Regions from separate parts of the Streptomyces sp. NPDC014006 genome, predicted to be linked through region 3. Evidence: riboswitches for the same ligand, from Rfam matches in the RefSeq annotation. Region 3 holds a riboswitch; each other region holds the start of a gene.
What was found. A riboswitch is a leader RNA that binds a small molecule or an ion and turns the genes downstream of it on or off. The one in region 3 is predicted to bind cobalamin.
Positions count from the first base shown of each region.

Region 1: it holds a riboswitch for cobalamin, as region 3 does, so the genes downstream of both, ACF1GV_RS06175 (cobalamin biosynthesis protein) here and ACF1GV_RS13670 (HoxN/HupN/NixA family nickel/cobalt transporter) in region 3, are expected to answer to the same signal.
Region 2: it holds a riboswitch for cobalamin, as region 3 does, so the genes downstream of both, ACF1GV_RS22095 (ribonucleoside-diphosphate reductase subunit alpha) here and ACF1GV_RS13670 (HoxN/HupN/NixA family nickel/cobalt transporter) in region 3, are expected to answer to the same signal.

Region 1 is NZ_JBICAJ010000001.1:1,348,224-1,356,086, forward strand. It holds gene cobN (cobaltochelatase subunit CobN) at 1-1,989, opposite strand, end outside; gene ACF1GV_RS06170 (cobyric acid synthase) at 1,986-3,494, opposite strand; gene ACF1GV_RS06175 (cobalamin biosynthesis protein) at 3,520-4,461, opposite strand; cobalamin riboswitch at 4,568-4,714, opposite strand; gene ACF1GV_RS06180 (hypothetical protein) at 4,840-5,061, opposite strand; gene ACF1GV_RS06185 (anion permease) at 5,096-6,355, opposite strand; gene ACF1GV_RS06190 (class II aldolase/adducin family protein) at 6,584-7,285, shown strand; gene ACF1GV_RS06195 (alpha/beta hydrolase) at 7,390-7,863, shown strand, end outside.
Region 2 is NZ_JBICAJ010000006.1:253,016-260,878, forward strand. It holds gene ACF1GV_RS22065 (SDR family oxidoreductase) at 1-440, shown strand, start outside; gene nagB (glucosamine-6-phosphate deaminase) at 737-1,522, shown strand; gene ACF1GV_RS22075 (GntR family transcriptional regulator) at 1,707-2,465, shown strand; gene ACF1GV_RS22080 (DUF3311 domain-containing protein) at 2,617-2,883, shown strand; gene mctP (monocarboxylate uptake permease MctP) at 2,880-4,520, shown strand; gene ACF1GV_RS22090 (GNAT family N-acetyltransferase) at 4,594-5,100, shown strand; cobalamin riboswitch at 5,146-5,278, shown strand; gene ACF1GV_RS22095 (ribonucleoside-diphosphate reductase subunit alpha) at 5,401-7,764, shown strand; gene ACF1GV_RS22100 (ribonucleotide-diphosphate reductase subunit beta) at 7,764-7,863, shown strand, end outside.
Region 3 is NZ_JBICAJ010000003.1:314,258-322,120, reverse strand. It holds gene ACF1GV_RS13685 (hypothetical protein) at 1-689, opposite strand, end outside; gene thrS (threonine--tRNA ligase) at 926-2,167, shown strand; gene ACF1GV_RS13675 (nucleoside hydrolase) at 2,213-3,178, shown strand; gene ACF1GV_RS13670 (HoxN/HupN/NixA family nickel/cobalt transporter) at 3,175-4,278, opposite strand; cobalamin riboswitch at 4,306-4,490, opposite strand; gene ACF1GV_RS13665 (ArsR/SmtB family transcription factor) at 4,568-4,927, shown strand; gene ACF1GV_RS13660 (glycoside hydrolase family 13 protein) at 4,965-6,656, shown strand; gene ACF1GV_RS13655 (DUF4142 domain-containing protein) at 6,653-7,363, opposite strand; gene dnaK (molecular chaperone DnaK) at 7,574-7,863, shown strand, end outside.

The sequences.
Region 1 (7,863 bases), on a different contig from region 3:
GCGCGGCTCGGCGACCGGACCGCCGCCCAGGATGTGCAGGCCGTCGCGGATCTGCACGTCCTTGATCTCGCACAGATAGCCGTCGATGTGCATGACGAACTCGTCGAACGCCTCGTCGTCCGGCTGCTCGTCCACATGCAGGTCGTGGTGCAGCTCGGCCGCCTTGACCAGCGTCCAGATCTGCGCGCGCACGGCCGGCGCCTTCACCGGGTCCAGGTCGGACACGAGCGCGTACTCGTCGAGCAGCTGCTCCAGCTTCGCCAGGTCGCCGTAGGTGTCGGCGCGGGCCATCGGCGGTACGAGGTGGTCGACGACCGTGGCGTGCCCGCGCCGCTTGGCCTGGGTGCCCTCGCCGGGGTCGTTGACGATGAACGGGTAGATCAGCGGCAGGTCACCGAGGACGGCGTCCGGGGCGCACCCGCCCGACAGGCCGAGGCCCTTGCCCGGCAGCCACTCCATCGTGCCGTGCTTGCCCATGTGCACGATCGCGTCCGCGCCGAAGCTGTTGTCCAGCCAGCGGTAGGCCGCCATGTAGTGGTGGGACGGCGGCATGTCCGGGTCGTGGTAGATCGCGATCGGGTTCTCGCCGAAGCCGCGCGGCGGCTGGATCATCACGACGACGTTCCCGAACTGCAGGGAGGCCAGGACGATGTCGTCGCCGTCGACGTACAGGGAGCCCGGCGGTTCACCCCACGCCTCCAGCATGGCGTCCCTGAGCTCCGGGTCCAGCTTGTCGAACCACGCCCGGTAGTCCGCCAGCGGCACCCGCGCGGGCGCGGAGGCCAGCTGCTCCTCGGTCAGCCACTCCACGTCGTGGCCGCCGGCCTCGATCAGCCGGTGGATCAGCTCGTCACCGCCGGAGGGGTACCCGCTCACCGCGTACCCGGCGTCCCGCAGCGCGTCCAGCACCCGCACCGCCGACGCGGGCGTGTCCAGACCGACCGCGTTGCCGACGCGGGAGTGCTTGGTCGGGTACGCGGTGAAGACCAGCGCGATCTTCTTCTCGGCGTTCGGCTTGTGCTTCAGCCGGGCGTGCCGCACGGCGATGCCGGCGACGCGCGCGGCCCGCTCCGGGTCGGCGACGTACACCGGGACCTCGTCCGGGCCCTGCTCCTTGAAGGAGAACGGCACGGTGATCAGCCGGCCGTCGAACTCCGGGATGGCGACCTGCATCGCCGCGTCCATGGGGGACAGGGCGGCGTCCGACTCCTCCCAGGCGCTCTTCGACGACGTCAGGCACAGGCCCTGCAGCACCGGGACGTCGAGGTCGGCGAGCGCGCCGATGTCCCAGGCCTCCTCGTCGCCGCCCGCGGAGGCCTGCGAGGCGTGCGTGCCGCCGGCCGCGAGCACGGTGGCGACCAGGGCGTCGGCGCGCGTGAGGAGTTCGTACAGCCCAGGGTCCGCGCCGCGCAGCGAACCGCAGTACACGGGCAGCGCATTGGCGCCCTGCGCCTCGATCGCCTCGCACAGGGTGTCCACGAAGGCGGTGTTGCCGCTCAGTTCGTGGGCGCGGTAGAAGAGCACCCCGACGGTCGGACGGCCGTCCTGCAGCGCGTACGAGCCGTGGACGCCGTACTCCGGCATCGTGTGCGGCTCCTCGAAGCCCTCACCGGTCAGCAGCACCGTGTCCGACAGGAACCGCGACAGCTCCAGCAGGTTCGCGGGACCGCCCTCGACCAGGTACCGCAGCGCCTCCGCGACCACGCCGGCCGGCACGCTCGACTCGGCCATCAGCTCGGCGTCCGGGACGGTCTCGCCGCCCAGCAGCACGGTAGGGATGCCGGACGCCTTCAGCGCGGCGAGCCCGTCCTCCCAGGCCCGCTTGCCGCCCAGCAGCCGTACGACGGCGAGGTCGGCGCCCTCGACCAGCGCCGGGAGTTCCTCGGCGACGTCCACGCGGGTCGGGTTGCCGATCCGGTAGTCCGCACCGGAGGCCCGGGCCGCCAGCAGATCCGTGTCGGCGGTGGACAACAACAACACTGTGCTCATGCGGGCGCTCCCGGTGGAATGAAAGGCAGTCCTTGCGGCGCGCCGGACTCGATGAGCCGCCACAGCGCGTCCGTGTCCGCGTGCTGTTCGATCAGGTCGCCGAGCCGGTCGAGCTGCTCCTCGCGCAGCGCGGCGAAGGAGGTGTCCGGCGCGGGCACGAAGCGGCGGCCCGCGGCGGCGGCCACCTCGCGCAGGAAGGCGCGGCGGAAGCCGTCGGACTCCAGCGAGCCGTGCCAGTGGGTGCCCCAGGTCTGGCCGACGCGGCAGCCGTCGAGGAAGGGCTCCCCTCCCGTCACGGAGGCGATGCCGTGGTGGATCTCGTACCCCTCGACCCGCTCGCCGAGGGCTTCCCCGCTCGGCCGGGTCAGGGTCTTCTCGCGGGCGAACCGCACCCGCACCGGCAGCACGCCGAGCCCGTCGACGGCACCGGCGCGTGACTCGACCTCGTCCTCGATGTGTTCACCGAGGATCTGGAAACCACCGCAGATGCCGAGCACGGGCCGCTGCTCGGCGGCCCGGCGCACGAGGGCGTCGGCCAGGCCGCGTTCGCGCAGCCACTGAAGCGCCCGCACCGTCCCGCGGGTGCCCGGGATCACCACCAGGTCGGCGTCGGCCAGCTCCTCCGGCCGGTCCACGAACCGCACGACCACGCCCGGTTCGGCGGCCAGCGCGTCCACGTCGGTGAAGTTGGACATCAGCGGGATCGCGCAGACGGCGACCCGCAGGACGTCCTCGCCGACGGGCGGGGAGACGGCCGACTCGCGGACGGTGCCGCGCAGGGACACCCTGAGGCCGTCCTCCTCGTCGATACCGAGCCCGTGCCGGAAGGGCAGGACGCCGTAGGTGCGCCGCCCGGTGAGGCCGTGCAGCATGTCCAGGCCCGGCTCCAGCAGGGAGACGTCGCCGCGGAACTTGTTCACCAGGAAGCCGGCGACCAGTTCCTGGTCCTCGGGTGAGAGCAGGGCGAGCGTGCCGAAGAAGGACGCGAAGACGCCCCCGCGGTCGATGTCGCCGACGACGAGCACGGGCAGCCGCGCGCCCCGCGCGATGCCCATGTTCACGATGTCGGTCCGGCGCAGATTGATCTCGGCCGGTGAGCCGGCCCCCTCGCAGATCACCGCGTCATACGTGCCCCGCAACTCGGCCAGGCACTCCAGGACCGTCCCCAGCAGCTTCTGCTGGCGTCCGCCGTGGTAGCCGCGTGCGCTCATCTCGCCCACCGGCTTGCCCAGCAGCACCACTTGGCTGCTCTGCTCGCCGCCGGGCTTGAGCAGCACCGGGTTCATCAACGCGGTCGGCTCGATCCGGCAGGCCTGGGCCTGCATGGCCTGCGCCCGCCCGATCTCGGCGCCCTCGCGGGTGACGAAGGAGTTCAGGGACATGTTCTGCGCCTTGAAGGGCGCCACCTTCACGCCCTGCCGCACCAGCCACCGGCAGATCCCGGCGGTGACGACGCTCTTGCCGGCGTCGGAGGTGGTGCCGGCGACGAGGAGACCGCCGTTCATCGATCACGCCCCTTCCCGATGACGTTCATCGATTGCGCCCCTTCCGGATGAGGTGTGCGCCCGCGCACACGCCGAGCGCCAGCCAGCTCACGCGCCGGGACAGCCGTACCGCCCGCGCGATGTCCTCGGTCCCGACGGCGCGCCCCCGCGGGTTCAGCACGGGCCGGTGTTCCACGCGCCCGCCGTACGACAGGGTGCCGCCCAGCCGCAGGCCGAGCGCGCCCGCGAAGGAGGCCTCCACGGGGCCCGCGTTGGGGCTCGGGTGCTTCACCGCGTCCGCCCGCCACGCCCGTACGGCGCCACGCCGGTCCGGGCCGGTGAGCACGGCGAGGGCGGCGGTCAGCCGGGCGCCCGGCCAGCCGGCCACGTCGTCGAGGCGGGCGGAGGCCCAGCCGAAGCGCCGCAGCCGCGGCGACTTGTGACCGACCATCGCATCCAGGGTGTTGACGGCCCGGAACCCGAGCAGCCCGGGCACCCCGCCGACGGCGCCCCACACCAGCGCGCCCACGACGGCGTCGGAGGTGTTCTCGGCGACCGACTCGACCACGGCCCGGGCGATCCCGTCGGCGTCCAGCGCCTGGGGGTCACGGCCGCACAGATGGGGCAGCCGGGCCCGCGCCGCCTCCACGTCCCCGGCTTCCAGGGCGCGCCCGATGGCGCCGGCCTCGCGTGCGAGGGAGGTCCCCCCGACCACGGACCAGGTGGCGGCGGCGGTCAGCGCGACCGAGGCGGCGGGGGAGCGGCGCACCGAGCGGGCGGCCACGGCCCCGAGCGCGACGGCGCCTCCGGCGCAGACGGCGGTGTGCAGGGCGCCCCAGCCGCGGTGGTCGCGCCACAGGGTGCGCTCGACGGCGTCCGCGGCCCGTCCGAACACGGCGACCGGGTGCCCGCGGCGCGGATCACCGAGGAGGAGGTCACCGAGGAGGCCGGCGGCGGCGCCGTACGCGAAGACGCGTTCGGCTCGCATCGGGCTCAGCCGGCCGTGGGGTCGAGCGGAGCGTCGCTGATGGGCCTGGTCCTCAACCGGCAGCCGCGCATGGCGTCATGTCCTCACTCAGGGTGTCCGCGCCCTGGTTAGAAGGAGATTCGGCGGTGAGAGTTCCTGGCTCCCGGGGTTGCACACCCCGGTGACAGTGGCGGGACCGCGCCGGACTTCCACCGGCTTCCTCTCCTGCACGCCGCAAACTTGGCTCCGGCAGTCCACCACGGCTGTCAGAGGGCCGTCAACTTGCCCTTGACCTGGGGCGGAGGAGTGTGGGCAGGCCCACACGGAGGCGACCTGCCAGGTCACAAAGGAACGCGGGGTGCCGCTCGGGCACCCCGCGTTTTTCGTTGACGAGGCCGGTCAGGCGACGATCAGGCTGATGCCGTACGCCACCGCCGCCGCGCACGCCGCGAAGCAGGCGTACGCGCCGGTGACCGCGAGGGCGGCCGAACCGCCCTGCGCCTGGACCCGCTCGCGGCGGGACAGGCCCATGATGCCGAGGGTGAACAGGGCCACCAGACCCACGGTGACCATGAGGCTGACACCGAAGACGGAGCCGAGGGCCGCCCAGTCGATCTTCATGCTGCTTCTCTTCCTTCGTACCCGAAAGCGGCGGTCAGACGGCCGGGGCCGGGTTCGCGGTGGCCGGCTGCTCCGCCGTCGCGGCGGCGGGGGCGGGGATGGTGGCCGTCAGGCCGTCCGTGACCGCCGGGCCGGCGGCCGGAGGCGGGGTCACGGCGGCGATCGCGGTGGTGACCACGCCGGCCGGCTCCTCCTCCACGGCGTTGACGTTGGTGTGGTCGACGACCTCGCGGCGGGAGACCTTCCAGATGCCGAAGCTGGCGGACACCAGGAAGACGGCGACCAGCGCGGTGCCCCAGGCGCCGAAGCCGGTGACGTACTCGGCGAGCGCGCCGACCAGCGCGGCGGCCGGCAGGGTCAGCACCCAGGCGACGAGCATCCGGGTCGCGGTCGACCAGCGCACCACGCCGCCCTTGCGGCCCACGCCCGCGCCCATCACGGAGCCGGAGACGACGTGCGTGGTGGACAGCGAGAAGCCGAGGTGGGAGGAGGCGAGGATGGCGGTGGCCGCGCTGGTCTGGGCGGCGAAGCCCTGCTGCGGCTGCATGTCCGTCAGGCCCTTGCCCATGGTGCGGATGATGCGCCAGCCGCCGATGTAGGTGCCGAGCGCGATGGCCAGGCCGGCGGAGAGGATCACCCAGGTGGGCGGGTCGGAGTCGGGCGCGATGGCGCCGCCCGCGACCAGGGCGAGGGTGATGATGCCCATCGTCTTCTGCGCGTCGTTGGTGCCGTGGGCGAGGGAGACCAGGCCCGCGGAGGCGATCTGGCCGGCCCGGTAGCCCTTCTCGGCGGCCTTGCCGTCGGCCTTCTTGCCCAGCGTGTACGACAGACGGGTCGCGACCATCGCCGCGACGCCGGCGACGACCGGGGCGGCGACCGCGGGCAGCAGCACCTTGGTGACGAGCACGTCACCGTGGACGGCGCCGAAGCCGGCGGAGGCGACGGTGGCGCCGATCAGACCGCCCATGAGGGCGTGCGAGGAGCTGGAGGGCAGGCCCACGAGCCAGGTCAGCAGGTTCCAGAGGATCGCGCCGACCAGGGCGGCGAAGATGACCTCGGGACGGATGCCGCTCTCGTCGACGAGACCCTTGGAGATCGTGTTGGCGACCTCCACGGAGAGGAAGGCGCCCACGAGGTTGAGGGCGGCGGACATGGCCACGGCGATCTTGGGCCGCAGCGCGCCGGTCGAGATGGTGGTGGCCATCGCGTTGGCGGTGTCGTGGAAACCGTTCGTGAAATCGAACGCGAGAGCGGTGACGACCACAATCGCGAGGATCAGCGAGAAGCTTTCCATTTACCCAGGCATTCGTTCGAAGTCATTGGCGGGTCGAACGTAGGTAACGCGGGTGAACGGAAGGTGAACTGGGCCGGGCGTCTCGATGTCGGAAAGAGGGGGTCGCTGCTCCGTTCCCCCGCCCACGGCCCGGGCGGCACACGGGCCGGGTGCCCGGCGCGGGGCGTCGTGGCCGTGCGCGGGTCGGAGAAGGAGATTTCCGTCACCCGGGACTGGCAGGATCGCGGCATGACGGAGCAGCGGTGGGAGCGGCAGGGCGGACGGGTGGCCGACGAGGGGGACGACGCCGAGCGGGAGGCTCTGGCCTGGGCGGATCTGGTCGCCACGGCGCGCCGGACCGTCGCCGACGGTCTGGTCGTCGGCACCTCCGGCAATGTCTCGGTACGCGTCGGTGACCTGGTGCTGGTCACGCCGTCGGGCGTGCCCTACGACCGGCTGCGGCCGCAGGACCTGACGGCGGTCGACCTCGACGGCCGGCAGGTGCGCGGCTCGCTGGTGCCGACGAGCGAGCTGCCGATGCACCTCGCCGTATACGGCACCACGGACGCCCGGGCCGTGGTGCACACGCACGCCGTCCACGCCACGGCGGTCTCGACGCTCGTGCCGGAGCTCCCGCTCGTCCACTACATGGCCGCGGCCCTCGGCGGCCCGGTCCGCGTCGCCCCCTACGCGACGTACGGCACGCAGGAGCTGGCCGAGAGCATGCTGCGGGCCCTGACCGGCCGCACCGGCTGCCTCCTGCAGAACCACGGCACGATCGCCTACGGCGCCACCCTGGACCAGGCCTACGACCGCACCGCCCAGCTGGAGTGGATGTGCCGGCTGTGGCTGACCGCGTCCTCGGTCCCCGGCCTCGCCCCGAGCCTGCTGACCGAGGAACAGCTGGCGGAGGTGGGGGAGCGGCTGCGGGGGTACGGGCAGCGGGGGTGACGGGGGCCGGGTGAGCGCGGCGCGGTGGCGGCGACGCCCGGGTTGATCACTGCGCATGTCGCTTCCGGTGGCTTGGGACGGACCACGCCGGGAAACTGGTTCCCGTGCGCACTGTCAAAGCGACGGCCGCTGCCGTCACCGCCGTGATGGGTGCCGGGGCCGCAGCCGTGGTCGCCGGCCGACTCGCCAGCGACGCCGCGCTCAAGGCGCCGCCGGGCCGGCCGCTGCCGACCGAGCCCCGGCTCACCGTGCACGCCACGGCGGCCGGCCGGATCGCGCTCACCCGCGACCTGGCCACCCTGCGCCCGGGTACCTACGGACTCGCCGGCGACGGGAGTCACGCGGTCGTGGGCCAGGTCCTGGACTCCGCCGAGCACACCGCCGACACCGTCGTACGCCGTCTGGAGCGCGTCACGCACGGCACGCTGGAACCGGGCGACAAAGTGTGGTTCACCGCGAACCTGCACGTCGGCGACCCCCGGGCCGCCCTCGGCCTGGAGCACGCCGACGTCGACGTGCCCGGGGAACTCGGCCCGCTGCCCGCCTGGTTCGTACCCGCCGCCCGGGACACCTGGGTG
Region 2 (7,863 bases), on a different contig from region 3:
AAGAGGAGTACGACCGTCTCTTCGCGGTGAACGTGAAGGCGCCGCACTTCATCACCCGGCTCGGGCTGCCCCGGCTCAGGGACGGCGGGCGGGTGATCAACATATCCTCGGGCCTCGCCCGGACCGCCGCGATGCCGCAGCTGATGGCCTACTCGATGACGAAGGGCGCCCTCGACGTCTTCACCCGGGACCTGTCCAAGGTGCTCGGCGCGCGCGGGATCACGGTCAATTCGGTCGCCCCTGGCATCGTCGACACCGACGTCAACGCCGCGTGGCTGCGGACGAGCGACGAGGCGTGGCAGGGCGCCGCCGCCTACTCGGCGCTCGGCCGGGTGGGCACGCCGGCGGACATCGCCGACGCGGTGGCCTTCCTGGCCTCGGACGACGGCCGCTGGGTGACGGGCCACTGGCTCGACGCGACGGGAGGCTCCCTGACCTGACGTGACCTGACCGGCACCCGAGCCTCGGAGCCCCGGGCCCCGAGGGCGCGTCTCGGAAGGGCGGCGAGGGTGCGCGCGGGGGTCGCGCGACGGGCGGGCGTGCCCCGTACAGCCGGGCGGTGGCGGACAGGGAATGGTGCGGAGACCCTGGGAGAGGGGTGCCCGCCTCTGTTAGATTGGTCTAAACCACATTGCCCGATTCCGGGCACCGGGCCCCCGGCGGGTCACCCAGTGCCTCCCCGATGCCGGCCACCCCGGTCCCTCCCCGAGTCCCCTCTTCGAAACGGCAGGCCAGCGTGGAAGTTGTCATCGTTCCGGACGCCGAGGCGGGCGGCGAGCTCATAGCCGAGGCCATGGCACAGCTGCTGCGGCGCAAGCCCGACGCCCTGCTGGGCGTCGCCACGGGCTCGACCCCGCTGCCCATCTACCGGGCGCTGGAGGCCAAGGTGCGCTCCGGTGCCGTGGACACCGGCCGGGCCCGGGTCGCCCAGCTCGACGAGTATGTGGGACTGCCCGCAGAGCACCCCGAGTCCTACCGCTCGGTGCTGCGCCGTGAGGTGCTGGAGCCGCTCGGGATCGGCATGGAGCGGTTCCTCGGCCCGGACGGCACCGCCGAGGACGTGCAGGCGGCGTGCGAGGCGTACGACAGGGCGCTGCCCGAGGCCGGCGGGGTGGACCTCCAGCTCCTCGGGATCGGCACCGACGGGCACATCGGGTTCAACGAGCCGTGCTCCTCGCTCGCCTCCCGTACGCGGATCAAGACGCTGACCGAGCAGACCCGGGTGGACAACGCCCGCTTCTTCGACGGTGACATCGACCAGGTACCTCACCACGTGATCACGCAGGGCATCGGCACCATCCTGGAGGCCCGCCACCTGGTCCTGCTGGCCACGGGCGAGGGCAAGGCGGACGCGGTGGCCGCGACCGTCGAGGGCCCGGTCGCGGCCATCTGCCCGGCCTCGGCGTTGCAGCTGCACCCGCACGCGACGGTGGTCGTGGACGAGGCGGCGGCGTCCAAGCTGAAGCTGGCGGACTACTTCCGGCACACCTACGCGAACAAGCCGGAGTGGCAGGGCATCTGAAAGGAGCGGGCGCACGAGCGTCCTCGCTGGACTAGACCAGCGAGGGTGTCAACGGTATACAGAGGAGATCACGGAGCGTGCGGAGGCGCCCACCGAGGTCACACCGCACGAAGCCGTGCCACGATGTGAGCCCGCGGCCGATGGCGAGTCGGCCGCTTCGGCACCGGAGCCGGGAAGGCAGAGCATGAGCACCGACGTCAGCAGTGCGGAGAACGACAGTGGCGCCACCGTCCGTACCGCGCGCGTGCCCAAGTACTACCGCCTGAAGAAGCACCTGCTCGACATGACCGAGACGATGCCGCCCGGCACCCCGGTCCCGCCGGAGCGGACGCTGGCGGCGGAGTTCGACACCTCGCGCACGACCGTCCGCCAGGCGCTGCAGGAGCTGGTGGTCGAGGGCCGGCTGGAGCGCATCCAGGGCAAGGGCACGTTCGTCGCCAAGCCGAAGGTCTCGCAGGCGCTGCAGCTGACGTCGTACACCGAGGACATGCGCGCCCAGGGCCTGGAGCCCACCTCCCAGCTGCTGGACATCGGCTACATCACCGCCGACGACCATCTCGCCGGCCTGCTCGACATCACCGCCGGCGGCCGGGTGCTGCGCATCGAGCGGCTGCGCATGGCCAACGGCGAACCGATGGCCATAGAGACCACCCACCTCTCGGCCAAGCGCTTCCCGGCCCTGCGCCGTTCCCTGGTGAAGTACACGTCCCTGTACACCGCGCTGGCCGAGGTCTACGACGTCCATCTCGCCGAGGCCGAGGAGACCATCGAGACCTCGCTGGCCACCCCTCGCGAGGCCGGTCTGCTCGGCACCGACGTCGGCCTGCCGATGCTGATGCTCTCGCGGCACTCCTTCGACCGGCAGGGCGAGCCGGTGGAGTGGGTGCGGTCGGTCTACCGCGGGGACCGCTACAAGTTCGTGGCGCGCCTGAAGCGGCCGTAAAAGGCTCCGTCACATTCCGCCGGAGTCGCGGTCGGATAACGGTCCAGACCGTCAACGCCCGTTATGCGGACGAGGGGTTCCGTTCCTGCTGCACCTGACCTAGATTTCCTGCGCATTGCACAGGTGATCAGTGAGGGGACGGAACCGCGCGATGACGAATGCGCCAGATGTGTCCAGACCGGCGACGGTGACGCCCGTGCGCGTCGTCATCGCCCTCTGCCTTGTCGCGCCCTTCGTGGCGATGCTGTGGGTCGGAAGTTACGCGAAGGTGGACCCGGCGTTCATCGGGATCCCCTTCTTCTACTGGTACCAGATGCTGTGGGTGATCATCTCCACGGCGCTGACGGTGATCGCCTACCAGCTGTGGCGGCGTGACCAGCGCGCCCGTGCTTCCCAGAAGGGCGGTGCGGACAAGTGAATGACGGCGTGAACGGCGTCGCACTCGGCGTCTTCATCTTCTTCTTCCTGCTCGTCACCGTGCTCGGTTTCCTGGCCGCGCGCTGGCGCAAGGCCGAGAACGAGCACAGTCTCGACGAATGGGGCCTGGGCGGGCGGTCGTTCGGCACCTGGATCACCTGGTTCCTGCTCGGCGGTGACCTGTACACGGCGTACACGTTCGTCGCCGTGCCCGCGGCGATCTACGCGGCGGGCGCGTCCGGCTTCTTCGCGGTGCCGTACACGATCCTCGTCTACCCGCTGATCTTCACGTTCCTGCCCCGGCTGTGGTCGGTGTCGCACAAGCACGGGTACGTGACGACCTCGGACTTCGTGCGCGGCCGCTTCGGCTCCAAGGGGCTGTCGCTGGCGGTGGCGCTGACCGGCATCCTCGCGACGATGCCGTACATCGCGCTCCAGCTCGTCGGCATCCAGGCCGTGCTGGACGTGCTGGGTGTCGGCGGCGGCGAGAACACCAACTGGTTCGTCAAGGACCTGCCGTTGCTGATCGCGTTCGGCGTGCTGGCGGCGTACACCTACTCGTCGGGTCTGCGCGCCCCCGCGCTGATCGCGTTCGTGAAGGACGCGCTGATCTACATCGTCATCGCCGTGGCGATCATCTACATCCCGATCAAACTCGGCGGGTTCGACGACATCTTCGCCAAGGCGGCCCACGCGTTCAGCCAGGTCAACCCGAAGACCGGCAAGCCGCGCGGCGCGCTGGTGTCGGGTGAGGCTCAGCAGTGGACGTACGCCACCCTGGCTCTGGGCTCCGCGCTCGCGCTGTTCATGTACCCGCACTCGATCACCGCGACGCTGTCGTCCAAGAGCCGTGAGGTGATCCGGCGCAACACCACGATCCTGCCGCTGTACTCCCTGATGCTGGGCCTGCTCGCGCTGCTCGGTTTCATGGCGATCGCGGCCGGCATCAAGGTGCAGAACGGCCAGCTGGCCATCCCGCAGCTGTTCGAGGACATGTTCCCGGACTGGTTCACGGGCATCGCGTTCGCGGCGATCGGCATCGGCGCGCTGGTCCCGGCGGCCATCATGTCCATCGCGGCGGCGAACCTGTTCACGCGCAACATCTACAAGGACTTCATCAAGCCGGACGCCACGCCGAAGCAGGAGGCACAGGTCTCCAAGATCGTCTCCCTGCTGGTGAAGGTGGGCGCGCTGGTCTTCGTCCTCACGATGGACAAGACGGTCGCCATCAACTTCCAGCTGCTGGGCGGCATCTGGATCCTGCAGACCTTCCCGGCCCTGGTCGGCGGCCTGTTCACGCGCTGGTTCCACCGCTGGGCTCTGCTGGCGGGCTGGGCGGTCGGCATGGTCTACGGCACCCTCGTCGCCTACGGGGTACCGTCGCCCACCAACCCGGGCCAGAAGCACTTCGGCGGCTCCGCGAAGGAGATCCCCGGCATCGGCGAGATCGGCTACATCGGCCTCACGGCGTTCGTGCTGAACGTGGTGGTGACCGTGGTCCTCACCTTCGTCCTGAAGGCCGTGAAGGCCCCCGAGGGCGTCGACGAGACCAGCCCGGAGGACTACACGGCGGACGCCGGCGACCCGGGCGTCCAGACCGAACTCCCCCCGGCCACGGCGGGCGCCGCAGGTCACTGAGAGCGGCATCGACGACGGGCCGCCGGAGAAATCCGGCGGCCCGCCGTCGTACCCGTGGGGCACACTCGCCGTCATGGACATCGTGATCCGGCCCGTCGCACCCCGCGAACACGCCGCCCTCGGTGAGATCACCGCCCAGGCCTATCTCCAGGACGGACTCCTGGACTTCGCCGCGAGCGACCCCTACCTCGGCGAGCTGCGCGACGTCGCCAAGCGCGCCGCCGCGGCCGAGGTCCTGGTCGCCACGGCGGACGACACCGTCCTCGGCGGCGTCACCTTCGTTCCGGCCGGCGGGCCCATGGCCGACGTCGCGCGTCCCGGCGAGGCCGAGATGCGCATGCTGGCCGTCGCCCACGCGGCCCGCGGCCGGGGTGTCGGCGAGGCGCTCGTACGGGCCTGCGTCGAGCGGGCCCGGGCCGTCGACGGCTGCGGGCGGCTCGTCCTGTCGACCCAGCGGACCATGCACACCGCCCACCGCCTCTACGAACGGCTGGGCTTCGTCCGTACGCCGGAGCGGGACTGGAATCCCCTGCCGGAACTCGACGACATCACCCTTCTCACCTACGAGCTGACGCTGTGAAGCCACCGGGACACAACATCTGGGGGTGACACGACAGCCCGGCACTAGATGTATGCTCATGCTCGCTGTCGCCGCAGGGGAATCCGGTGCGAATCCGGAACTGTCCCGCAACGGTGTACATGCGTGCTTCGCGCACGCTGGTTCAGTCCGAGGACCTGCCGACAGTGCACCCGGCCACCCGGCCGGTGTGCCCTGACGTCCGGGCCTCGTGGGATGGGCCGGTGGACGCGACGCCGCGTGCGCTCGTGTGCTGCCCCCTGCCCTCCGCAAGGCCCCGTGCCGAGCGAGGGAGAGCCCCACGTGACCATCGCGCCAGCCGATCCGGCCTCAGCCAGCCAGCGGGAGCACGACGGCCCCGGTGCCGCGCTGCTGCGCACCCTGACCGAGCTGACCGCCGACCTCCCCGACGCCGACCCCGGCCGGGTCGCCGCCGCCGCGCTGCGCGGCCGCTCGGCGCACGCCGACGAGGCGGAGCTGCGGGAGCTGGCCACGGAGGCCGCCGCCGGACTCATCTCCGAGGACCCCGCCTACTCCCGGCTCGCCGCCCGCCTGCTCACCCTCACCATCCGCGCGGAGGCGGCCTCCCAGGACGTCACGTCGTTCACCGGGTCGGTCGCCGTCGGCCACCGCGAGGGGCTCATCGCGGACCGGACCGCCGACTTCGTCCGGCTGCACGCCGAGCGGCTGGACGCGCTGATCGACACCCACGCCGACGACCGCTTCGGCTACTTCGGCCTGCGCACCCTGCACAGCCGCTATCTGCTGCGGCACCCGATCACCCGCAAGGTGATCGAGACGCCGCAGCACTTCCTGCTGCGGGTGGCCAGCGGGCTCGCCGAGGACGACACCCTCCGCTCCGCCGACGAGGTCGCGGCGCTCTACGGGCTCATGAGCCGCCTCGACTACCTGCCGTCCTCCCCCACCCTCTTCAACTCCGGCACCCGGCACCCCCAGATGTCGTCCTGCTACCTGCTCGACTCACCGCTGGACGAGCTGGACTCCATCTACGACCGCTACCACCAGGTCGCCCGGCTCTCCAAGCACGCCGGCGGCATCGGGCTGTCGTACTCCCGTATCCGCAGCCGCGGTTCGCTGATCCGCGGCACCAACGGGCACTCCAACGGCATCGTGCCGTTCCTGAAGACGCTGGACGCCTCGGTCGCCGCGGTGAACCAGGGCGGGCGGCGCAAGGGCGCGGCCGCGGTGTACCTGGAGACCTGGCACTCCGACATCGAGGAGTTCCTGGAGCTGCGGGACAACACCGGTGAGGACGCCCGCCGTACGCACAACCTGAACCTCGCGCACTGGGTCCCGGACGAGTTCATGCGCCGGGTGGGCGCCGACGCGCAGTGGTCGCTGTTCTCTCCGGCCGACGTGCCGGAGCTGGTGGATCTGTGGGGCGAGGAGTTCGACGCCGCGTACCGCAAGGCGGAGGACGCGGGGCTGGCGAAGAAGACGCTTCCGGCCCGTGAGCTGTACGGCCGCATGATGCGCACCCTCGCGCAGACCGGCAACGGCTGGATGACCTTCAAGGACGCCGCCAACCGCACCGCCAACCAGACCGCGCTGCCGGGCCACGTCGTCCACTCCTCCAACCTCTGCACGGAGATCCTGGAGGTCACCGACGACGGTGAGACGGCCGTGTGCAACCTCGGCTCGGTCAACCTCGGCGCGTTCGTGGCCGACGGGGACATCGACTGGGAGCGGCTGGACGCCACCGTCCGCACCGCCGTCACCTTCCTCGACCGCGTCGTCGACATCAACTTCTACCCGACCGAGCAGGCGGGCCGCTCCAACGCCAAGTGGCGCCCGGTGGGCCTGGGCGCGATGGGTTTGCAGGACGTCTTCTTCAAGCTGCGGCTGCCGTTCGACTCCCCCGAGGCCAAGGCGCTGTCCACCCGGATCGCGGAGCGGGTCATGCTCGCCGCGTACGAGGCCTCCGCCGACCTCGCCGAGCGCAACGGCCCGCTGCCGGCCTGGGAGAAGACCCGCACCGCACGGGGGGTGCTGCACCCCGACCACTACGACGTGGAGCTGACCTGGCCGGAGCGCTGGGCGGCGCTGCGGGAGCGGATCGCCGGGACCGGCATGCGCAACAGCCTGCTGCTGGCCATCGCGCCGACCGCCACCATCGCCTCCATCGCGGGCGTGTACGAGTGCATCGAGCCGCAAGTGTCGAACCTGTTCAAGCGCGAGACGCTGTCCGGCGAGTTCCTCCAGGTGAACTCCTACCTGGTCGCCGAGCTGAAGAAGCTCGGCGTGTGGGACGCCCGCACCCGTGAGGCGCTGCGCGAGTCGAGCGGCTCGGTGCAGGACTTCGCCTGGATCCCCGAGGACGTGCGGCGGCTGTACCGCACCGCGTGGGAGATCCCGCAGCGCGGTCTGATCGACATGGCGGCGGCGCGGACCCCGTTCCTCGACCAGGCGCAGTCCCTCAACCTGTTCCTGGAGACGCCGACGATCGGCAAGCTCTCCTCGATGTACGCCTACGCCTGGAAGTCCGGGCTGAAGACGACGTACTACCTGCGCTCGCGCCCGGCGACGCGCATCGCTCGCGCCGCCCGGGCGCAGGCCACCGTCCCCGTTCCCGTCCAGCAGGTGACCTCCGAAGAGGCCGTCGCCTGCTCCCTGGAAAACCCCGAGTCCTGCGAGGCCTGCCAGTAATGACCACCCGTAACACGAACCTCCTCGACCCGGGCTTCGAGCTGACCCTGCGCCCCATGCGCTACCCGGACTTCTACGAGCGCTACCGGGACGCCATCA
Region 3 (7,863 bases):
GAGAGGCCGCCGTTGGTCAGGGTGAACGCGTCGGTGCCCTGGCGGACCGCCGCTACGTCGAGGGTGAGGACCGTCGGTTCCTCCGTGTCCTGGGCCGGCGGGGCCGTCACTGTGACGCGCAGGCTTTCTCTGGCGTCCCCGACCGGGGGCAGGGAGGCGGTGGAGATCTGGACGTCCTGGGCCACGCCCCGTGCCGTCGTCGCCGTGAAGTGCGCGCACCTCTGCGGCACCGTCGCGAGCCACGCCAGCGTCCGGTCGACGTCGGCGCGCGGCTGGGCCGAGACCTGGTAGCGCAGTTGGGCTCCGGTGTCGGTGTTGTCGAGGCCGACGAGCGCGCGGGCCGGGGAGCCGAGGAGGGCGTCGGAGTACAGGGCGTCGAGGAAGCGGGCGCAGTCGCCGGGGGCGCCCGTCGTCTTCAGCATGCCGTCCCGCCAGGTCGCCGCGCCCTGCGTGGGCGTCCACCCCGGGCCGAGGTCGGTGTAGGTGATCAGGACCGCCTGGGCCTGCGCGGCGGTGAGCGCGGGGGCGGTGGTGGGGGAGGCCGGCGAGGAGCGGGCGGCGGACGACGCGGTGGTGGGGGTGGAGGTGGGGCCCTCCTCCATGTCGAGGTAGCGGCCCGAGCAGGCGGTGGCGGTCAGGAGGGTGGCGGCGGCGAGCGTCAGGGCTGCGGGAAGCGGGGGTCGGGGCATCGGGGCTCCTGGGCGGGGCGGGGTGCGTAGGTCCAGGTCAGCACCGTGATCGCCGGCCGACCAGCGCACAGGACCGTCCGGGCGACAAAAACGCTCGCGGGGCAAAGTGCGCTTGGGTACCGTCGTCGTATGCAGCGCGTACAGGCCGTGTCCACGACGACGCCGGAGAGTGTCCCGGCGCGCTGACAGCTGACCGATGTCGCGAAACCCCGGGGCGGGCGCCCCGGGGTTTTCGCGTGCGGGGGCTCGCTCCGTTCCACGAGAAGGAGCCTGCCATGCACGACCACCGCCGTCTCGGCCGCGAACTGGACCTGTTCGGCACCGACCCGCTGATCGGGGCGGGACTGCCGTACTGGCTGCCCGACGGGGCCGTCGTGCGGCACACCCTGGAGAGTTACGTCCGGGACGTGGAGCGCGCCGCCGGCTACCGGCACGTGTACTCGCCCGTTCTCGGCAAACGGGAGCTGTATGAGATCTCCGGGCACTGGGAGCTGTACCGCGACGACATGTTCCCGCCCATGCGGCTGGGGGCGGAGGAGGTCGTGCTGCGGCCCAGTCTGTGTCCGCATCATGCGCTCGTCTACCGGTCACGGTCCCGCAGCTACCGGGAACTGCCGTACCGGCTGGCCGAGCTGGGCGGCATGTACCGCTCCGAACCGTCCGGGGTGCTGGGGGGTCTCACCCGGGTGCGGGCCATTCAGCTGAACGACGCGCACATCTTCTGCACCCTCGACCAGGCCGTCGGTGAGGCCCGCGCCGCTCTGGAGCTGATCGCCCGCGCCCATGCCGACCTCGGCATCCGGGGCGCCCGGTACCGGCTGTCGCTGCCGGGGGAGGGCGGCAAGTACGTCGCCGACCCCGAGTTGTGGCGGCGCGCCACCGGCATGCTCCGGGAGGTGCTGGACGGGATCGACCACGAGGAGGCCGTCGGCGAGGCCGCGTTCTACGGGCCGAAGATCGATGTGCAGGTGGCCGATGCGGCGGGGCGGGAGTCGACCCTGTCGACCGTGCAGATCGACCTCCATCAGCCCGAGCGGTTCGGCCTGTCGTACGTCGGCGCGGACGGGGCCAGGCACCGGCCCGTGATGGTGCACCGCAGTGTCATCGGCAGTGTCGAGCGGGTGGTCGCGCACCTGCTCGAACAGCACGGCGGTGCCTTTCCCGCCTGGCTGGCGCCCGTGCAGTTGGTCGTGCTGCCGGTGTCGGCGGAGCAGGAGGGGCGGGCCCGTGAGGTCGTGGAGCGGGCGGAGGCCGCCGGGCTGCGGGCCGAGGTCGCGGTCGAGGGGAGCCTGGGGGCGCGGATCCGGGCGGCGCGGCTGGTGCCGTACCAGGCGGTGATCGGTGCCCGGGAGGACGCGGCCGGGGAGGTGTCGCTGCGGCTGCGGGACGGGCGGCGGGCGGGGCAGGTGCCCGTGGCGGAGCTGGTGCGGCGGGTGGCGGAGGTGGTCGGGGCGCGCGGGATGGAGCTGTGGGGCTGAGCCGCCGGGGCGCTTATCGTCGGGGGACGACGGAAGGAGCTCCTGGTGGCCGGTCAACCCATCCCCGTGATCATCGACTGCGATACCGGTGTCGACGACGCCCTCGCCCTGCTGTTCGCGGTACGTCATCCCGGTCTGGATCTGCGCGCGGTGACGTGTGTCGCCGGGAACACGGACGTCGACGGGGTCGTACGCAACACACTGACCGTGCTGGAGCAGGCGGGGGCGCCGCAGATCCCGGTGGGGCGGGGTGCCGAGCGGCCGTTGATCGAGCCGGCGCGTTCGGCCCGGCATGTGCACGGCCACGACGGCATGGGCGATCTGGGGCTGCCCGCGCCGGGGCGCCGGCCCGCCGACGTCGACGCGGTGACGCTGCTGCGCCGGGAGATCCTCGCCAGCGAGCGGCCGGTGACCCTGATCCCGACGGCGCCGCTGACGAACATCGCGCTGCTGCTGCGCACCCATCCGGAGGTGACCCGCAACATCGAGCGGATCGTCTTCATGGGCGGCGCGGTCACCACCGGCAACGCCACGCCGGTCGCGGAGTTCAACGTCTGGCACGACCCGGAGGCCGCGGCGATCCTGCTGACCGCGGGGGTGCCGATCACCATGTACGGCCTGGACGTGTTCATGCGGGTCGTGGTGCCGGGCAGCGATGTGCACCGGATGCGGGCGAGCAGTGAGCCCGGGACCCGGCTGGCCGGTGACCTGCTGGCCCACCGGCCGACCACGCAGGGCGGTGAGCCCGAGGCGGAGGAGGCCGGCGGCCTCGGCGACGCGGGCGCGGTGTGCGCGGTCGCCGATCCGGCGGGGATCACGACGCGGCTGCTGCCGGTGGAGGTGTCGCTGGCCCCGGGTCCTGGCCGGGGGCAGACGGTCGTCGACCGGCGCCCGCGCCCCGGCGAGTCCGAGATCCACGAGGGCGCCCGCGAACAGCCCCTGGTGGACGTGGCGCTGGAGGTCGACGTCGACCGGTACGTGAGGCTGTACCTGGAGACCGTCGAGCGCTAGTCGGCGGCGGAGGCCGTCCAGCGTTCCTCCACCCTGGCCAGCCTCCAGTACGCCAGCGCCACCGCCCACACCAGGACGAACAGGCCGACGATGAGGTAGCCGACGCTGTCCAGGTCGATCCCGGCGATCCAGCCGGTGACGCCGTCGCTCAGGCCGAACTTGTCGTGCAGCACGCCGACCAGCTCGATGGTGCCGATCACGAACGCGACGGCGATGGACAGGCCGGTGATGGCGAGGTTGTAGAACACCTTGCGGACCGGGTGGGAGAACGCCCACTGGTAGGCGAAGTTCATGAACGTGCCGTCCAGGGTGTCGAACAGGCACATGCCGGCCGTGAACAGCAGCGGCAGGCACAGGATGGCGTACCAGGGCAGTCCGGCGGCCGCGCCCGAGCCGGCCATCACCATCAGGGTGACCTCGGTGGCGGTCTCGAAGCCGAGGCCGAAGAGGAAGCCGAGCGGATACATCTGGCCCGGCCGGGAGATCGAGCGGGTGAGGCGGCCGAGGAAGCGGTTCATGAACCCGCGCGAGTCCAGGTGCCGCTCCAGCTCGGACTCGTCGTACGTGCCCGCCCGCATCGACCGGAACACCTTCAGGATGCCGAACAGGGCGACCAGGTTGAGGGCGGCGATGAGGTACAGGAAGGCACCGGCGACGGTCGTGCCGAGGAAGCCGAGCACCTGGTGGGTGGTGGACCCCTCGTTGGTGACCCGGTCGGCGAGCTGGGTGCCGGCCGCGATCATCACCGCGAGGACGATCACGACGCTGGAGTGGCCGAGCGCGAACCAGAAGCCCACGGACACCGGGCGTTTGCCGTCGGCCATGAGCTTGCGGGTGGTGTTGTCGATGGCGGCGATGTGATCGGCGTCGAAGGCGTGCCGCACGCCCAGGGTGTAGGCGGTGACGCCGAGGCCGATGCCGAAGGCCTTGCTGCCGACCTCGTAGTGGCCAGGTACGACGAGGAGGAAGAGGATCCCGAAGGCGACGACGTGCAGGGCGGCGATGGCGGCCATCAGCCCGGCGGTCTTCACGGTGTCCTCGCGGCGCCATGTGAAGGTGGCCTTCGCGGTCGTCGTCGGGGCAGGGTCGGGCAAGGTCATCCGGTCACGCTCCAGCACCTCGTGGATCTCTTCGTGAGCTGCCGTGGCCGGTCTCCTGGCTGCCGGGTCATGCGTCCGCCGTCCCTGCCTTCCCGGTCGTACGACCAGTGGCCCGGCGTGAGCCGGACGGGACGAGAACTCCCCGATCACAGTGGCGAGGGCCGCGCCGGTTTCCCACCGGCTTCCCGAACACCACGGCCCGCCCACGGTAGGGGGGCCGAGGGTCTTCTGCATACCTGCACAGCTGTGCAGGTATGCAAGATCACAATCGGGGCGGGAGAATGCGGGCATGCACCTCGTGCCCCCCGACCGCGCCGACCGCCGCACCATCGACGGTCACCGTGTCTGTGACGCCATCGCGGCCATCGGCGACGCCGCCCACGTGCGTGCCTGGGCCGACCGCTTCTCGCTGCTCGCCGACCCCAACCGGCTCGCCCTCCTGCTCGCCCTGCACCGCACCGGCCCGCTCGCGGTGTCCGACCTGGCGATCGCGACGGGCATGAACGACCCCGCGGTGTCGCAGGCCCTGCGGCTGCTGCGGGCGTCCGGGACGGTGGCGGGGGAGAAGCAGGGCCGGGTGGTCCGTTACCGGGTGGTCGACCCGGACGTGCAGACCCTGCTCGCGCGGTGCACCGCCGACGGCGCCTGACCCGCGCCCACACGGGCACGTTCCCTTTCGGGGTGAAGTGGACAGTCATCTCCCTGTCGTGCCCGAACCGGCGAACGGAGACCGCGTGCCCGATCTCTCCTCCCGCGACCCCGACTGGTGGCGGCAGGCCGTCGTCTACCAGGTCTACCCCCGCAGCTTCGCCGACGCCGACGGTGACGGTCTCGGCGACCTGCGCGGGATCACCGACCGCCTGACCCACCTGGCCGCGCTCGGCGTCGACGCGCTGTGGCTGAGCCCGTTCTACCCCTCCGAACTCGCCGACGGCGGCTACGACGTCGCCGACCACCGTGCCGTCGACCCGCGCCTGGGCAGCCTGGACCACTTCGACGCGCTCGTCGCCGAGGCGCACCGGCTGGGCCTGAAGCTCGTCGTCGACATCGTCCCCAACCACACCTCGCACCAGCACGCCTGGTTCCAGGAGGCCCTGCGCGCCGGGCCGGGTTCGCGCGCCCGCGAGCGGTACGTCTTCCGGGACGGCCGCGGTGTCCACGGGGAGCTGCCGCCCTCGGACTGGCAGTCGGTGTTCGGCGGCAGCGCCTGGGAGCGGGTGCCGGACGGGCAGTGGTACCTGCATCTGTTCGCCCGCGAGCAGCCCGACCTGAACTGGGCCGACGAGGAGGTGCGCGCCGACCTGCTCGCCACGCTGCGCTTCTGGGCCGACCGGGGCGTGGACGGCTTCCGCGTGGACGTCGCCCACGCCCTGGCCAAGGACCTGAGCGAGCCGCTGCGCGACCTCGGCGCACCCGAGCTGAGCGACGAGGCGGCCCTGACGGTGCTGCCCCCGGGCAGCCATCCCTTCTACGACCGCGACGAGGTGCACGAGATCTACCGGGACTGGCGCCGCCTGCTCGACGCCTACTCCCCGCCCCGCGCGGCCATCGCCGAGGCATGGGTGCCGGGGGAGCGCCGCGCGCTGTACGCCCGGCCGGACGAGCTCGGGCAGGCGTTCAACTTCGAGTTTCTGCAGGCTCCCTGGCACGCGGACGCGCTGCGCGAGGTCATCACCGCGTCGCTGGCCGGCGCCCGTGCCGTCGGCGCCACCGCCACCTGGGTGCTGTCCAACCACGACGTCGTGCGGCACGCCTCCCGGCTGATGCTGCCACCGGGCACCGACGACAACGCCTGGCTGCTGTCCGGCGGGCACGCGCCCCGGATCGACCCGGCGGCCGGGCTGCGCCGGGCCCGCGCCGCGACGCTGCTGATGCTGGCGCTGCCCGGCTCGTCGTACCTCTACCAGGGCGAGGAGCTGGGGCTGCCCGAGGTCGCCGACCTGTCGGCCGAGGTGCTCCAGGACCCGATCTGGGAGCAGACGGGCCATGTCCGCAAGGGCCGCGACGGCTGCCGGGTGCCGCTGCCGTGGACGGTGAGCGGCCCGTCGTACGGCTTCGGGGCGGGCGGCGCCTGGCTGTCGCAGCCGCCGTCCTTCGCGTCGTACGCCGTGCAGGCGCAGGACGGCGTGGAGGGCTCGACGCTGGAGCTGTACCGGGCCGCGCTGAAGCTGCGCCGCAAGCTGGCGCAGGGCGAGGAGCTGCGGTGGGCCGAGGACGTCCCGGACGGTGTGCTCGCCTTCACCCGGTCGGAGGGCTGGCGGTGCGTCGCCAACCTGTCGGAGCGCACGGTTGCGCTGCCGGCCGGCGAGGTGCTGCTGACCAGCGCACCCCTGGAGGACGGCCGGCTCGGCCCGGACACCACCGTGTGGCTCGGCTAGCGCACCGTCGGCGACGGGTCGCCGGGCAGGGGGACCGGGACGGACGTCGGGCTCGGCGGCGGGGGGAGGACCACCTGGGGCTGGCCCCCGGCCGGGGGCGGCGGGGTGACGTCGTTCGAGGGCAGCTTGGGCGGGGCGGTCTGCTGGAAGAGGGCCTGGTCGAAGTTGACCAGGCCGGTCTTCTCCATGACCGTGATGTGGTCGAGCACGGTGTCGTTGGCCTGGTCGGCGAGCGCGCGCACCAGCGTGTTCTTCGTCGTGGACCGGATCTTCGCGATCGTGTTGAAGATCGAGCCGTGCGTGATCCGCAGGATGTTCGCGAAGTCTGAGTCGAACTGCCTGCCGCTGTCCGCGGTGAGGGTGGCGACGAATCCCTGCTGCTGGGGGCTGGGCAGGTTGGGCAGCGTGATGTTCAGCATCGGTGCGACCCTGCGGCAGGTGATGTCCAGGGCCGCGTGCCCGTCGATGAGGTGGCGGCCCGCCGTGAGGACCGCTTTGTCGGTGCTCTTCTTCAGGGCCAACTGACCCACGGGGTACTCCCACAGGCCGGCCGCGCGCACCTTCACCACGAAGTCGCGGTCGCCCTCCGTGAGCGGTCCCCACTGGGTGTTGGCGATCACCCGCGAGGTGTCGCTGGACACCGTCTGCACGCCCAGCATGGCCGGATAGGCGAGCGCAACGAGGGTCAGGCCGAGGGCTCCGCCCACAAAGAGGGTTCCCGTCGCGTTCCGCGAGAGTCGCACCGTGCCTCCTGTCACCGTCCGGTCGAACGCACAGGAGTACGCGGGAAGAGGCGGTTGTGTTCGGGCGGTGCGGCAAAAAAATCTTCCTTGACGGCGGTCGGCTCACGTTTTATGCAGGAATGTGAGTGATGCCCGCAGCCCCGGCAGCTACGGCACCCGAGAAGGGAGAGCCCGATGGCGCGTTCGGTCGGAATCGATCTCGGCACCACGAACTCGGTGGTCGCGGTCCTGGAGGGCGGCGAGCCCACCGTCATCGCCAACACGGAGGGGGCCCGCACCACCCCGTCCGTCGTCGCCTTCGCCAAGAACGGCGAGGTGCTCGTCGGGGAGGTCGCGAAACGGCAGGCCGTGACGAACGTGGAGCGCACGGCCCGGTCCGTCAAGCGGCATGTGGGCGACCACGCCTGGCGGTTCCCGGACAGCGGCGACATCGACGGCAGGCGGTACACCGCGCAGGAGGTCTC